3 regions of the Bradyrhizobium elkanii USDA 76 genome follow, and region 1 is predicted to be linked to each of the others. Evidence: riboswitches for the same ligand, from Rfam matches in the RefSeq annotation. Region 1 holds a riboswitch; each other region holds the start of a gene.
The links. A riboswitch is a leader RNA that binds a small molecule or an ion and turns the genes downstream of it on or off. The one in region 1 is predicted to bind cobalamin.
Positions count from the first base shown of each region.

Region 1 (4,995 bases):
GGCCGCCATCATCATCTGGACGGTGAGCGGCTGGAAGATCGGGATGTAGCGCTTAAGATAGTTATCGCCGACTTCGATGTCCGATTGGGTGAAGAAACGGAAGATCTGAGTGAGCAGCGCGCGCTCACTGTCGGTAACGCGGTCCGATGCCCAATCCTTGAGGTCGGCACCAAGCGGCACCTCCTCGCCCATCCAATGGGTCTGCTGCTGGCGCTTCCAGAACTCGTAAGCCCAGGCGTAGCGATCGACGTCATAGCTGCCGGTCGAGTCGAGGAGGCCGACGCACCGTTTGCCGATCAGTGTGCGCGGATCGACGGATGAGAGATCGATCACTGACATGCGAGGCACTCCTCATAGTCAGTGTGCCGCTGCGGCTGCGGCGGCGCCGCGTTGTCGCCGTCAGCGATGTTGCCGGCGAACGCCGCGCGCGAGATCGATTTTGAACGGCAGTAGTAGAGGCTCTTCACCCCGCGCTTCCATGCCGTCCAATGCAGCATGTGAAGGTCCCACTTATCGACGTCGGCCGGCAGATAGAGGTTAATCGACTGGCTCTGGCAAATGAACGCGGCGCGGTCGGCGGCAAGCTCGACGATCCAGCGCTGGTCGATTTCGAAGGCGGTGCGAAAGACCGCTTTTTCGTGTTCCGACAGGGTGTCGAGATGGGCGACTGAACCCTCGTGCGCGATGATCGACTGCCAGGTCGCCGAAGTATCTGCGCCCTTGGCGGCCAGCAGCTTGGCGAGATGCGGATTACGCACCGAGATGGCACCGGACAAGGTCTTATGGGTGTAGATGTTGGCCGGGATCGGCTCGACGCAAGCGCTAGTCCCGCCGCAGATGATGCTGATCGAGGCGGTTGGCGCGATCGCGATCTTATGGCTGAAGCGCGCCATCACACCGCGTTCCAGTGCATCCGGGCACGGCCCACGCTCGCGCGCGAGCGTCACGGATGCCGCGTCGGCATCGCGACGGATTTTCCGGAACATGTTCAGATTGAACGACTTGGCCACGACACTTTCCATCGGAATGCCCTTGGCCTGCAGGAACGAATGGAAGCCCATGACGCCGAGGCCGACGGAGCGCTCACGCAAGGCGGCGTAGCGGGCACGCTTCATGCCGTCCGGCGCCACCGTGATGAAGTGGGTCAGCACGTTGTCGAGGAAGCGCATGACGTCCTCGATGAAGCCTGGCTTCTCATTCCACTGATCCCAGGTCTCGAGGTTGAGCGACGACAGGCAGCACACCGCGGTGCGCTCCTCGCCGCGATGATCGATGCCGGTCGGCAGGGTAATTTCGCTGCACAGGTTGGAGGTAGAGACCTTGAGGCCGAGCTCGCGCTGGTGCTTGGGGAGCGACCGGTTCACGGTGTCAATAAACAACAAGTAAGGCTCGCCGGTCTGCAGCCGGTTCTCCAGGATGCGTTGCCACAGTTGGCGGGCGTCGATCTCGCGGATGACATCGTTGGTCCTCGGGCTGCGCAGAGCGAACGCGGTGCCGGCGCCCACGGCACGCATGAACGCGTCGGTAACGTTGATCCCGTGGTGCAGGTTGAGACTCTTGCGGTTGAAGTCGCCGGACGCCTTGCGAATCTCGAGGAACTCCTCGATCTCGGGATGGTGGATATCGAGATAGACCGCCGCAGAGCCGCGCCGCAACGAGCCCTGGCTGATCGCCAATGTCAGGCCGTCCATGACGTGGATGAACGGGATGATACCCGAGGTAACGCCGCCCTTCACCTTCTCGCCGATCGAGCGAACGTTGCCCCAGTAGGTGCCGATGCCGCCGCCGTTAGAGGCAAGCCAGACATTCTCGTTCCAGGTGCCGACGATGCCTTCGAGCGAGTCCGACACCGAGTTAAGGAAGCATGAGATCGGCAGACCGCGCGTGGTGCCGCCGTTGGACAGCACCGGTGTGGCCGGCATGAACCACAGCCGAGACATCGCATCATAGAGACGTTGGGCATGCGCAACATCATCCGCGAAGGCGCAAGACACCCGCGCGAACATGTCCTGGAGCAATTCGCCGGCGAGCAGGTAACGGTCGGTCACCGTCAGCTTGCCGAACGGCGTCAACAGGTCGTCGCGCGTCCGATCGAGCTTGAGATCGGCCCGCCTTGGCGATGGAGCAAGGGGGCGCGGCAGCGGAGCCGGCGATGGCAAGACAAGACCCGACTCAGGCGGGGTAGGCCTTGCCTGCGCTGGGCGCGGCTGCACATGCGGCGGCTCAATGAGATGACCCTGCTGATCGAAATTGTAAGACGGCGACATCGGCAACCCCGCGATGTTGGGCGCGGGCCGGCGCGGACGACTTGCGAGGAATCCGGGCAAATGTCCCCGGCTGCAAGCGACCCACCGGGACACCCCGCCCGAGGACTTTCATTCGGTCGCGGCAGGTCTCCTGGCTCGCGGGTCACTGCGGCCATCGGCCTTCCCGGCGCTGTGTCGCGCCAGTGACCATGATGACAACCGCTCGCCGCTTACAGTTGCGGGGGCAGCCCCGGAGTTGCCGTTTTGGCGCACCGGGTTCCCTCTTAGCTTCCACCCTACAAGATGTGGGGAACGGAAGACCGTGACTGACTATAGATAGGTCTACGCGCCGGGATTCGTCAATTGGAGAGATCAAGATTTAGAAGGCAAAAACATACCGACCGCCCGGACCACTCTATCGCCGCTGTCACTTCTTGCTGCAGAGATGCCTTGGGCTGCCTTTCAGTTTCCGTTAAGCTTGCGCATAGTCGAGGAAATTCTGACCCACGTGTCGCATTGATGCGATCTATGAAACCGCGCGTCAGCAGAGAGGGAATTCGGCAAGGCGCTCTCCGATCTGAATCGCAGCGCTCGCCGCGACAAATGGCATCTGGACGAATCGTTATCCATCGTCGGCGAACAACATTGGCCCTGGCGCGCCTTCGACCAGAATGGCCTTGTTTTTCGACGTCTTGATCCAGCGCCGAAGAGACTCGCGCGCTGCACAGTGGTCCTTAACTGTCAGGGCTCCAGCGCAACGTGCAAGCCCTCGTTGCTTTCAACATGAACGTAACGGGGTCCAATCGGCCGTCCCCTGCCGCTGGCGACGGTGACAACGTCTTCCAGAGGCGTGGCCCGCGCATCCGCCTCTGGGCGAGACAAGATCAGATCCGCATGCAACAGCCCTTCTGATTCGAGGCCGGTCGCATCCACGCCAAGGGCCGCCAAGCTGGCCAAACAACTTTCAAACTCTTCAGCATCGCGAAAGCGACGCTGGATAAACGTCGCGCCGGTAAGACGTTCTGTCACAAGACCACGCTTTGCAAACGCTTCGGCCAACGATTCAAATGGGAACATTCGTAGCACAAAGGAGATGATCCATGGTTGCTTCTCTGTCGCATCGAGAATCTCGCTGAACGTCTTCTCGGTAACGTAGCCGATGCATCCGGTTGACATGATAACATCCACGGAGCGGAGAATGCGCGCGCTATCCGTCGATAGCGCCTCCTTTTCAAGGTCAGCGACGATGCCCTGCTCCAAGAGGCCAACACTCTTTGCATAGCTGATCGCCTGTACCGACACGTCGAGGCCGATAAAGCGCGCCAACCCGACATCAGGCCAGGCTGCATAAAAATTGCGATCGAGACTCACCAGTGTTTCAGAACTGATCGCCCTCATCTCACGCCGGGCGTAGCGGTGACGCAAGCCCCCGAAGGTCAGCGGAAAGCGATGCACTGCTGCGTTGATGCCGTATGAACATCCAACGTCGAGCACGACGGGCTTAAGGCCGGTTGCCGAAGCTTTCGCTGCCAGGATTTGGCGCACAACCGGCTCAGCCACGTCCGGAATCATATAATCTAGGTCTCCGAGGATCGAGAAATATGCCCTCGGATCATCAGAAGCATAAATATTATGGAATATAGCTTTAGACCGATTAATACGCGAAAAATCCATCCGCAACACAGTTCCTCCCATCTCATTTGCAAGCGAGTCGACGACAGTGCCTTCGTACTCGCCCGCACTTTGGTATACAGGTCGGTCTTACACCCGCCGATGCGACAGCAGAAGCGGCAAGCGGACAAGAGCATCCGCCTGCGTAAGATTTTCATGAAACTGGTCCCGCACCGATGAACAGCCGCTGGAGATACATTCGGCCGAGTTGAGAGCGGGTCGAGGCAACGGCAGGCAACATGAGAAGAACCGTTTCTGTCGCGTGATAAGATTGGCAGCATTCGTGAGCGCGAATCGGCCAGCACCTTAGAGAAGCGAGCTGACCGAAAGCTGACGAGCGTTCGTTACCCGATGACCGCGGCAGGTTTCCATTTAGGAAGAAGCATCGGCCTCCAACTTGGGACGAATTTTGGTGTCGATCCTGTCGTGAAAATAGCAGGTATACTCATCCGATCTCGGAGGCTGCATCTTGAAGAAAGTGCTATGTGTTCCTGTTTTCACCTGCCTGACGTCGCCAGGACGCTCGGCGCGCCGCTGACGCTGCCATCGACGCCTTACAGTTACATGTTCTGGATCAGGACCTCGCGACCGCACTACAGGAATTCGGTCACAATCGGAATATCCGGGTCAATGTAAGTACTGGGGTGAAGGGGCGGATTCGCGGGCGGCTACCGGAACTCCCACCGCGAGAATTTCTCGACCGCTTGATCAAGCTCTATAATTTTCAATGGTACTACGATGGGCGGGTGCTTTACGTATCCGACGCGCACAAGGCGCAAAGCCGACTACTGATCTTGAATCCGATCAGCTTTGATGCATTCAGAGACGGCAAAGCCGTCGCGTATCGCAACGACGCCACAGGCTTCGAGCAACAGCTGTCCGAGCTAGGAGGTAGCGGCATCCTACATCGCAGCTTGCGATTTTTTTTGATGCGAACCTTTGAACTGCTCTAAAAGACTCGTCATACGGATGAAATTCGACGTTTAAGGATGAGAGACGTTCCCGCTGTGAGGAGTAACACGGGCCTCAACCGGCAATAAGCAGACATGCGCGGTCAATCCAAGGAGCTTTGAGCAGA
Region 1 covers NZ_CP066356.1:7,508,018-7,513,012, forward strand. Annotated here, with positions in the region: gene JEY66_RS35575 (ribonucleotide-diphosphate reductase subunit beta) at 1-339, opposite strand, end outside; gene JEY66_RS35580 (ribonucleoside-diphosphate reductase subunit alpha) at 330-2,159, opposite strand; cobalamin riboswitch at 2,371-2,586, opposite strand; gene JEY66_RS35585 (hypothetical protein) at 2,988-3,920, opposite strand; gene JEY66_RS45225 (hypothetical protein) at 4,622-4,870, shown strand.

Region 2 (4,995 bases), 1.5 Mb from region 1:
GCCATCGGTGCGGCCGATATGGATCTCGTAGGCGCTGATCGGCTGGCTGGTCGCGGCATGCACCGCGCTGACGCGCGTCAGCGTCTTCTGTTCGGTCATGGTGGTCGTGACATCGAGCAGCCCGAGACCGCGCGTTTCGCCGGCAGGACCTTCGATCCCATCGGGATCGGCGACGCTGTGTCCGAGCATCTGGTAGCCGCCGCACAGGCCGAGGACATGGCCGCCGCGGCGATGATGCGCCAGGAGGTCGATGTCCCAGCCCTGCGCGCGCAGGAAGGCGAGATCGCCGCGGGTCGATTTCGAGCCGGGCAGGATGACGAGCTTCGCATCACCCGGGATGGCTTCGCCTGGACGTACCATCACGAGATCGACGCCGGGCTCGAGCTTCAGCGGATCGAGGTCGTCGAAATTGGCGATCCGCGACAGCGCCAGGAACGCGATCTTGCACTGACCGGGCTTGCGTGCCTCGCCGAGCCCGAGCGCATCTTCGGCCGGAAGTTCGCCGGCACGGACGAACCAGGGCAGCACGCCAAAGCCGCGCCAGGCGGTGCGGGCTTCGATCAGGCGGTAGCCGTCGTCGAACAATGTCGGATCGCCGCGGAATTTGTTGATGACAAAGCCCTGGATCATCGCGGCATCATCAGGATCGATCACCGTCTTGATGCCGACGAGCTGCGCGATCACGCCGCCGCGGTCGATGTCGCCGACCAGCACCACCGGCACGTCGGCCCGGCGTGCAAAGCCCATATTGGCGATGTCGGCTTTGCGTAAGTTGACCTCGGCGGGGCTGCCGGCGCCCTCCACCAGCACCAGATCGGCGCGCTGCTTCAGGCGCGCAAAACTCTCCAGCACCGCGCCCATCAGCGACGGTTTCATGCCGGCATATTCGCGCGCGCGTGCGGTGGCGATCCGTTTGCCGTGCACGATGATCTGGGCGCCGACATCGCTCTCGGGCTTGAGCAGCACCGGGTTCATGTCGGTGTGCGGCTCGACGCCGGCGGCAAGCGCCTGCACGGCCTGCGCGCGGCCGATCTCGCCGCCGTCGACGGTCACGGCCGCATTGTTCGACATGTTCTGCGGCTTGAACGGCAGCACGCGCAGGCCGCGCCGTCTGGCCGCGCGCGCAAGGCCGGCGACGATGAGCGATTTGCCCACGTCCGAGCCGGCTCCCTGGATCATCAATGCGCGCCCCATGGTGCTGTCTGTCAGAACTCGACGCCTGGCTGGGCCTTGATGCCGGAGCGGAACGGATGCTTCACCAGCGTCATCTCGGTGACGAGATCGGCGATCTCGATCAGTTCGTCCTTGGCGTTGCGCCCGGTGAGCACGACATGGGTCATCGGCGGCTTCGACGTCGTCAGGAAGTCGACGACATCGGCGATCGCGAGATAATCGTAGCGTAGCGCGATGTTGATCTCGTCGAGCACGACCATGCGCAGGCTCGGGTCTGCGATCAGCTGCTTGGCCTTCTCCCAGCCCGCTTGCGCTGCCGCGATGTCGCGGGCGCGATCCTGCGTCTCCCAGGTAAAGCCTTCGCCCATCGCGTGAAACTGACAGAGATCGCCGAAATGCCCGGTAAGCAGGCGGCGCTCGCCGGTATCCCAGGCGCCCTTGATGAACTGCACCACGGCGCAGGGAAAGCCGTGCGCCACGCAGCGCACGATCATGCCGAAGGCGGAGGAGGATTTTCCTTTGCCGGCGCCGGTATGGACGATGATCAGACCCTTTTCGCCGCTCTTGGTCGCCATGATGCGGTCGCGGGCGGCCTTCTTTTTCGCCATCTTGTCCGCGTGGCGCGCATCCAGCGAAGAATCGGTGCCGATGGCGCCGTCCGCAGCGTCGTTTCCATCTGAAGTCATTACGTTCCTTCGGCTTGACAAGTGCGAGGCTTGGACGAATGGTGGTCCTGCGTTGGTTCCTGTCCTACGACAGGCGAAGAGGGAATGCGATAGGGCGATGACCGCAAGGTTCGCCCGAAGCGCAGCCGCCCCCGCGACCGTGACCGGAGAGATGCCCAAGCCACTGATTCCATATGGAGTCGGGAAGGCGGGCATCGAAGGGTAAAACCTGCTCCGCAAGCCGGGAGACCTGCCAACGCAGCATGTTGTGAGACCGGCGGACGGGGTGTTCCGCGACGGGGAACGAACCTGTCCAAAATCGGTTCGTGTGCCTCATCGCTCCCGCCGTCAATCCAGGAAGGGCGATGAGCGTTACACTCCATGTCTGCATCACCTGCCGCGCCGGCCAGACGCCGGCGGAAGGTGAGCTCGCGCCCGGTGCGCGCCTGCATGCCGCGCTCGTCGAGGCCGGCGTGCCCGATGACGTCAATCTGGTTCCCGTCGCATGCCTGTCGGCCTGCAGCCAGGGTTGCTCGGTCGCGCTCAGCGCGCCGGGGCGATGGTCCTATGTCTACGGCCGACTGTCCGCTGATAATGCCGCGGATGTGATCGCCGGTGCCTCCGCCTATGCGGCGGCGCCTGACGGCATCGTGCCGTGGCGCAGCCGTCCGGATATCTTCCGCAAGCAATCGCTCGCCCGCATTCCACCTCTTCCCGTCGTGCCGGAGGCCGCAGAATGACCACGCTCGCCAAAATTCCGGTCACCGTCGTGACCGGCTTTCTCGGCTCCGGCAAGACGACGCTGATCCAGCATCTGATCCGCAATGCCAACGGCAAGAAACTCGCAGTGCTGGTCAACGAATTCGGCAGCGAAGGCGTCGATGGCGACATCCTGAAGTCGTGCGCCGACGCCAATTGCCCGGCCGAGAACATCGTCGAGCTCGCCAATGGCTGCATCTGCTGCACGGTCGCCGACGATTTCATCCCGGCGATGGAGCAGTTGCTGGCGCGGAACGTGAAGCCCGATCATATCGTGATCGAGACCTCGGGGCTCGCCCTGCCGAAGCCGCTGTTGAAAGCGTTCGACTGGCCGGAGATCCGCTCGCGGATCACGGTCGACGGCGTGATCGCGCTGGCCGATGCGGAGGCTGTCGCCGCCGGCCGGTTTGCGCCTGATCCGGCCGCGGTGGACGCGCAGCGCGCAGCGGACGACAATCTCGACCACGAGACGCCGCTGTCCGAAGTGTTCGAGGACCAGATTGCCTGCGCCGATCTCGTGCTGCTGACCAAGGCCGACCTTGCCGGGGCGGAGGGGATCAAGGCAGCGAAAGCGGTGATCGGGGCCGAGATGCCGCGCGAGGTGCCGATGCTGCCCGTCGTCGACGGCACGATCGACGCGCGCGTGATCCTCGGCCTCGAGGCGGCGGCGGAAAACGATCTCGCGGCGCGGCCGTCGCATCACGATGGCGAGGAGGAACACGAGCACGACGATTTCAATTCCGTCGTGATCGATCTTCCGGAAGTTTCGGATGTCGACGCGCTGGTCGCCTCGATCAAGGGACTGGCGCGTGAGCAGAACGTGCTGCGCGCCAAGGGCTACATCGCGGTCGAAGGCAAGCCGATGCGGCTGCTGGTGCAATCGGTCGGCGAACGGGTGCGGCATCAGTTCGACATGCCCTGGGGCGCACGGGCGCGGCAGTCGAAGCTCGTCGTGATCGGCGAACATGCGGACATCGATGAAGCCGCGATCAGGGCACGGCTTGGTGTCTGATGCACGTCGTCTTCCGCGAGAGCCGCGGCCTTGAGGAGACCGCGACGCCTAGGGACCTCGGCCAGGATCCGGCCGATCTCGTGGTGTTGTCGTTTTCCGACAGCGATCTTGCTGCCTTCGCGGCCGGCTGGCGGCGCGGCCGCGCTGCGTTGCCGTCGCTGCGGCTCGCCAATCTCGCGGAGCTGCGCCATCCGCTGTCGGTCGATACCTATATCGAGCGGACGCTCTCGCACGCCCGCGGCATTTTGGTGCGGCTGATCGGCGGCGAGCCCTATTGGTCATACGGGCTGGCTGCGGTGCATCGGCTGGCGAAGGAGCGCGGCATTGCCTTGGTCGTGCTGCCGGCCGATGGTCGCGACGATTTGCGGCTGGATGGATTCTCGACCTTGCCGGTCTCGACGCTGCGCCGTCTCAAGGTGCTGTGCGACAAGGGCGGCCCCGTTGCCGCGCAGGCCGTGATCGCGCAACTGGCGCTGGCGTCCGGACTTTATGCCGGGCCTGTGGTCGGCGAGATCGATCTTCCGGAGATCGGCGTCTACGATTCCCGGCGCGGTGCCATCGCGGCGTTGCCGGCACCGGACGGCCGGCCGCGCGTGCTGGTGACGTTTTATCGTTCTTATCTCGCGGCCGGCGACACGGCGCCGGTCGATGCCTTGATCGATGCACTGCGCGACAGGGGTTTTGATGCGCACGGCGTGTTCGTCACCTCGCTGAAGGCGGCGGGCGTGGCCGATTGGCTGCGTGTCCAGTTCGCGCAATGCGTTCCAGCGGCCATCGTCAATGCGACCGCGTTCTCCGCGGCCGGTGACGACGGCACGACGCCGTTCGACGCTGCATCGTGCCCGGTGTTCCAGGTCGCTTTGTCGACGGCGCGGCGCGAGGACTGGGCCTTGTCGCTCCGCGGGCTCTCGCCCGGCGATCTCGCGATGCATGTGGTGCTGCCGGAGGTCGACGGCCGCCTGTTCGCGGGCGTCGTGAGCTTCAAATCGCCTGGTGAGCGCGATCCCGAGCTGCAATTCGCGCATCTTGCGCATCGACCGGACGCCGAGCGCGTCGCTGCAATTGCCGCGCGCGTCGCAGCCTGGCATCGGCTTGCCAGCAAACCGGCGCAAAAGAAGCAGCTTGCGCTGGTGCTCTCGAACTACCCGGGCCGTCCGCATCAGATCGCGCATGCCGTCGGCCTCGATGCGCTGGCTTCGGTCGAGGCGCTGCTGGCCGATCTCGCGGGCGCGGGGTTTGATCTGGCGCCGGTGAGGTCGCTTGGCGACGTCCTTCTGCACCGGAGGCTGACATGGGACGTAGCCGAGTATCGCACGGCGCTCTCCAGTCTTCCGCTGCAGCTCCAGGACGATCTTGCGCGCGCATGGGGCACCCCGGAGGACGATC
Region 2 covers NZ_CP066356.1:6,011,122-6,016,116, reverse strand. Annotated here, with positions in the region: gene JEY66_RS29170 (cobyric acid synthase) at 1-1,194, opposite strand, end outside; gene cobO (cob(I)yrinic acid a,c-diamide adenosyltransferase) at 1,206-1,859, opposite strand; cobalamin riboswitch at 1,896-2,110, shown strand; gene JEY66_RS29160 (DUF1636 family protein) at 2,204-2,578, shown strand; gene cobW (cobalamin biosynthesis protein CobW) at 2,575-3,609, shown strand; gene cobN (cobaltochelatase subunit CobN) at 3,609-4,995, shown strand, end outside.
Region 2: another riboswitch for cobalamin. It lies ahead of JEY66_RS29160 (DUF1636 family protein); the one in region 1 lies ahead of JEY66_RS35580 (ribonucleoside-diphosphate reductase subunit alpha).

Region 3 (4,995 bases), 1.1 Mb from region 1:
CATATCCGTCTGCGACAGCCGCGCCGGATCGGTCGCGCCGTGCGGGTAGCGGCCGAGCGCGACGATGTCGCGTGCCGGCAGCGGCCAGTGCACCATGTGGCCCTGCGGCAGATAGGCGAAGCGCTTCGCACGCTCGCGCAGCGGCAGCGACGCCAGCGGATCGCCGCCGATCCGGATCTCGCCGCCCGACGGGATCAGCCCGGCCAGTGCGCGCAGCAGCGTGGTCTTGCCGGCGCCGTTCGGCCCGACCAGCGCGACCAGATGGCCCGATGGCAGCGACAGCGAGACATCGTGCAGCACCTTGCGGCTGCCGAGCGAGGCATTGAGAGCAGCGGCGGAGAGCAGCGTCATGCCACGCCTCCGCCGAGCGCGCGACGTTCGCGCATGATCAGATAGAGGAAGAACGGCACGCCGATGATCGAGGTCAGCACGCCGACCTTGATGTCCGAGGTCGAGGGGATAATGCGCACCGCGATATCGGCGGCGAGCAGCAGCGCCGAGCCGGTGAGCGCGCTCGGCACCAACAGCCGCGCCGGATCGTGACCGATCAGCGGACGCATCAGATGCGGCGCGACGAGCCCGATGAAGCCGATCGTGCCTGTCACCGCGACCGCGCCGCCGACGCCGAGCGCCACGCCCGTGATGACGAGGAGCCGCAACCGTCCGACATCGACGCCGAGGCTCTGCGCCGCCTCCTCGCCAAGCGTCAGCGCGCGGAAGGCGCTCGCCTGGCTGAGCAGGATGGCGGCGCCCGCGACGATGAAAGGCAGTGCCAGCGCCACGTGCTGGAAGCTGCGGTCCTCCAGCGAGCCGAGCAGCCAGAACGCGATCTCCAGCACCACGAACGGATTGCTCGAGAGATTCATCACCAGCGCCGTCGCCGCCCCCGCAAAGCTCGAGATCGCGAGCCCGGCGAGGATCAGGATCAAGAGCCCGGCATTGCGGCCGGCGATCGCAAGCAGCGCGAACACGGAGCCGAAGGCGGCGATGATCGCCACCACCGGCAGCGCGTAGGAGCGCACATCGGCGAGGCCCAGCGCGATCACCAGCACCGCGCCGAAGGCCGCCGATTGCGGCGCGCCGAACAGCGACGGCGAGGCCAGCGGATTGCGCAGCAGCCCCTGCAGCGCCGCACCCGACAGCCCGAGAATAGCGCCGATCGCGAATGCCAGGATGGTGCGCGGCAGGCGGATCTCGCGCACGATCACCTGCGCCACATCGCTGCCGCCGCCGAACAGCGCCTCGATCACCGCAAGCGGCGACAGCCGCACCGGCCCGATGCCGAGCGAGATCAGCAGCAGCAGGACCACGAGCGCGAGCAACGCCGCGGTGGCGCCCCACCGGCGCCGCGCCGCGACCTCGGCCGCCAAGGCAAAATCCTGCACGCTCATTGAATCCATGCTCTTACAGCGATCGCCGTGGCAGACAAGCGACACTCGACAAAAACCGTGGCCGCCCGGCCGCCGCCCGACTTCCGCCGGATTGACTTTGCTGCCCGGCCGAACCCTAGATGAACATGACGGTTCTTTCATGAGATGAAAAGGGAATGCGGTGCGGGGAAACTTCCCCAACGCCGCGGCTGCCCCCGCAACTGTATGCGGTGAATCCTTCGTCACAGGCCACTGGGAATCTCGGTCCTGGGAAGGCGACGAAGGGTAACGACCCGCGAGCCAGGAGACCTGCCGTCAGCCGTGGTCACACGCGAGGATGCCGGTCGGGGAGTACAGGCATGAGCTTCACCTGATGCCGTGAGCACGATGGTGAGACTGGTTCGCGGTGACGTGCCACTGACGTTGCCGAGGCCTCGCTTATGTTCTCCTTCCCTTTTCATCGGCGGCACCGCGCGCTTCTGCTCGCGTCGACGGTGATCGCGCCGGCTATCCTTGTCCCCGCCGCGCGGGCGCAGCAGGCGCCCGCTCCCGATCAGCTGCCGGCGATCGAAGTCACCAAGCCGGGCGACCAGAACGTCACGCGCGCCAGGCCGGCCGCAGACGAAGCGCCGGCGCCGCGCCGCCCGGCGCCGGGCACCACGCAGAGTAACAATACGGGCAGCGGCAGCGGATCTGGCACGACAGGGACCGGCGTGGCCAACGGAACGGGTGGCGCTGGCGGCGGCCGCCAGTTCGCCGGCATTGTCGGCTCCTCCTCGGCCGTGATCACCGCCAACGACATCGCGCATTCGCCGGTGCAGTCGCTGCCCGAGATCCTCGCGCAGGTGCCGGGCGTGCAGCTGCAAACGCCCTATGGCGGGCCGAACGGCGCCAAGACCTCGGTCGACCTGCGCGGCTTCGGCGCATTCGCGACCGACAATACCCTTTTCCTGCTCAACGGCCGCCGCCTTAACGACGTCGACAAGGCCGGCTTCGACCTCACCACGATCCCGCTCGATTCCATCGAGCGAATCGAGATCACGCGCGGCAACAGCGGCGCCGTGCTTTACGGCGACAACGCGGTGGGCGGCGTCGTCAACATCATCACCAAGACCGGCGTCGGCGGCCCGCCGACGACGATGCGGGCCGAGGCCGGAATCGGCTCGTTCAACACCCGCATGGCCGCGGTCTCCGCGGCGCTCAATTCCGGACCGTGGTCCACCTCACTCTACGGCAACGGCATCAAATCCGACGGCTACCGCGTCAACAATGCGCTCGACCAGCGCAACGCGGTCGGCAACATCAACTACACCACGCCTGATCTCACCGCCTTCCTCACCGTCACCGGCAGCGACCAGAAGCTCGGCCTGCCCGGCGGACGGCTGGTCGATCCGTCGATCGGCGTCAACGAGCTGCTCACCGATCGCCGCGGCGCCGCGACGCCCTTCGACTACGCCAACCAGCAGACCGCGAGCATCACCGCCGGCTTCACCAGGACGCTGATCAACGGCGTCGACCTGATCGTCGACGGCGGCTGGCGACAGCGCGAGACGCAGAGCGGCTTCTTCGGCACGGTGCCGACCATCAGCTTCGCTTCGACCTACAATGACGCCGCGCTGCAGACCTGGTCGCTCACGCCGCGGCTCAGCGTCAAGAATGTGATGCTGGGGATGCCGTCGACGATCCTGACCGGCATCGACTATTACGATTCGACTTTCCGCGAGGCGCGCGGCGCCTATCGGGGCGTCGACCCGTTCCACATCTACAATATCGAGCAGCAGTCCGTGGCCGGCTACTGGCAGCACACGATCGGCGTGCTGCCGACGACCGACTTCTCCTACGGCGCGCGCGTGCAGAACACCAGCGTCTCGGCGCGCGATCGCTACGACCCGAACGCGCCGTTCGCGTTCGACGCGCAGGCGGCACCGCTCGACAGCAACGAGACGCAATACGCGCTGCATGTCGGTGTCGAGCATCGCCTGACCGACACCTTCTCGGTGTTCGGCCGCGCGGCGCGCGCATTCCGCACGCCTGATGTCGACGAACGCGTCGCGTCGGGTCCGTCATTCGACCCGCTGACCTTCGCCCCGATCCCGCAGACGTTCCAGCTCAAGACCCAGACCTCGCAGGACGTCGAGGGCGGCTTTCGCGTCAGGACCAACCGCTTCCAGGTCCAGACCAGCGTCTATCTGATGGATCTCGAGAACGAGATCCATTTCAACCCGGTGCTGTTCTTCAACACCAACCTCGACCCCACCCGCCGCTATGGCTCGGAGACCAGCGCGGCGCTCAAGGTCAGCGACAGCGTCACCCTGCGCGGCGGCATGGCGATCACCCGCGCGGTCTTCCGCGAAGGCATCTGGGCCGGCAACGACGTGCCGCTGGTGTCGCGCTACACCGGCAATCTCGGCGTGACCTGGAATATCTGGCAGAACTATCTGGTGTTCGACGCCACGGTGCGGGCCTGGAGCTCGCGCATCATGGACAACGACCAGGCCAACACCCAGAGCCGGATTCCCGGCAACGCCACCGCCGACATCAAGCTGAGCGGGCAATATGACCGCTTCTTCTGGTCGCTGAGCGTGAACAACCTGTTCAACGCGCTCTATTACGACTACGCCATCGCGAGCACGTTCACGGAGGGCCGCTTCTCGGCCTATCCGCTGCCCGGCCGCACCTACATGGTAAAGGCCGGCGCGACGTTTTAGAGCTATCCGGTGGGACGGGGTGTGACTCCGCCGTACCCTCTCATCACGTTACAAGCGTCCGCAAACTGGAGTAGAATTCCGGCAGCTGATTTGACCCGTGCAGGGGAAACGCATGGCCAAGGCCGGAAAGACAAGCAAGGACGGCGCCAAGACCAAAGACAAGACCGACGACAAGTCGAAGAAACCTCCGCCGCCCGCAGCGCTGCAGGACGATGACTATTACGAGGATGGCGACATCGCCACGCCGAAGCTCGACCGCTACGGCAATGATGACGAGCCGTTGTAGGACGATATCCATCCCAGCGTCGTCCCGGCGAAAGCCGGGACCCATACTCCGCGGCGGCTGTCGTGAATGGGACTCGTCGTTCCACCATCGCCCACCAATAACCATTCGTGGTTATGGGTCCCGGCTTTCGCCGGGACGACCTGGGGATAGAGTTAGGCGAAATCCTCGCCCTCGATCATCCTGATACTACTGCGATCGAGCAGATGCGCGCCAAAACCACCGCGCGCCAGCGATGAGGCGATCTGCGGTGATGCCAGCAGCAACGCCGTGGTCATTGCCAGCGGCACGGCGCTGAGCCAGTCGAGCCGCACCGGCGTCAGCTCTTCGCTGCTTCCCCGATAGCGCCCTTCGCCCGTGGCGATGCGGCCGCATTCCCGGATCAGGTCACGCCGTGTGCCATCACGCGATGCACTGCCGAGCAGCGCCTGCATCGCCAGATGCGTCCGCACCCCGGCGCGGCCCTCGGCCAGCGGCGCCGGGGTCTCGCCGCGCGAGACGCGCAGCAGCAAATCGACCAGATCGACGCCCGACTGAAAGGCGTTCATCGGCTCGACCAGCCGCGGGTTGCAGTCGATCAACAGCGGCGTCGCGCTGTCGAGCGGCATGATGACGTCGACCGAGAGCGCACCGT
Region 3 covers NZ_CP066356.1:8,597,389-8,602,383, forward strand. Annotated here, with positions in the region: gene JEY66_RS40820 (ABC transporter ATP-binding protein) at 1-351, opposite strand, end outside; gene JEY66_RS40825 (FecCD family ABC transporter permease) at 348-1,391, opposite strand; cobalamin riboswitch at 1,504-1,701, shown strand; gene JEY66_RS40830 (TonB-dependent receptor) at 1,811-4,078, shown strand; gene JEY66_RS40835 (hypothetical protein) at 4,191-4,364, shown strand; gene JEY66_RS40840 (ATP-grasp domain-containing protein) at 4,517-4,995, opposite strand, start outside.
Region 3: another riboswitch for cobalamin. It lies ahead of JEY66_RS40830 (TonB-dependent receptor); the one in region 1 lies ahead of JEY66_RS35580 (ribonucleoside-diphosphate reductase subunit alpha).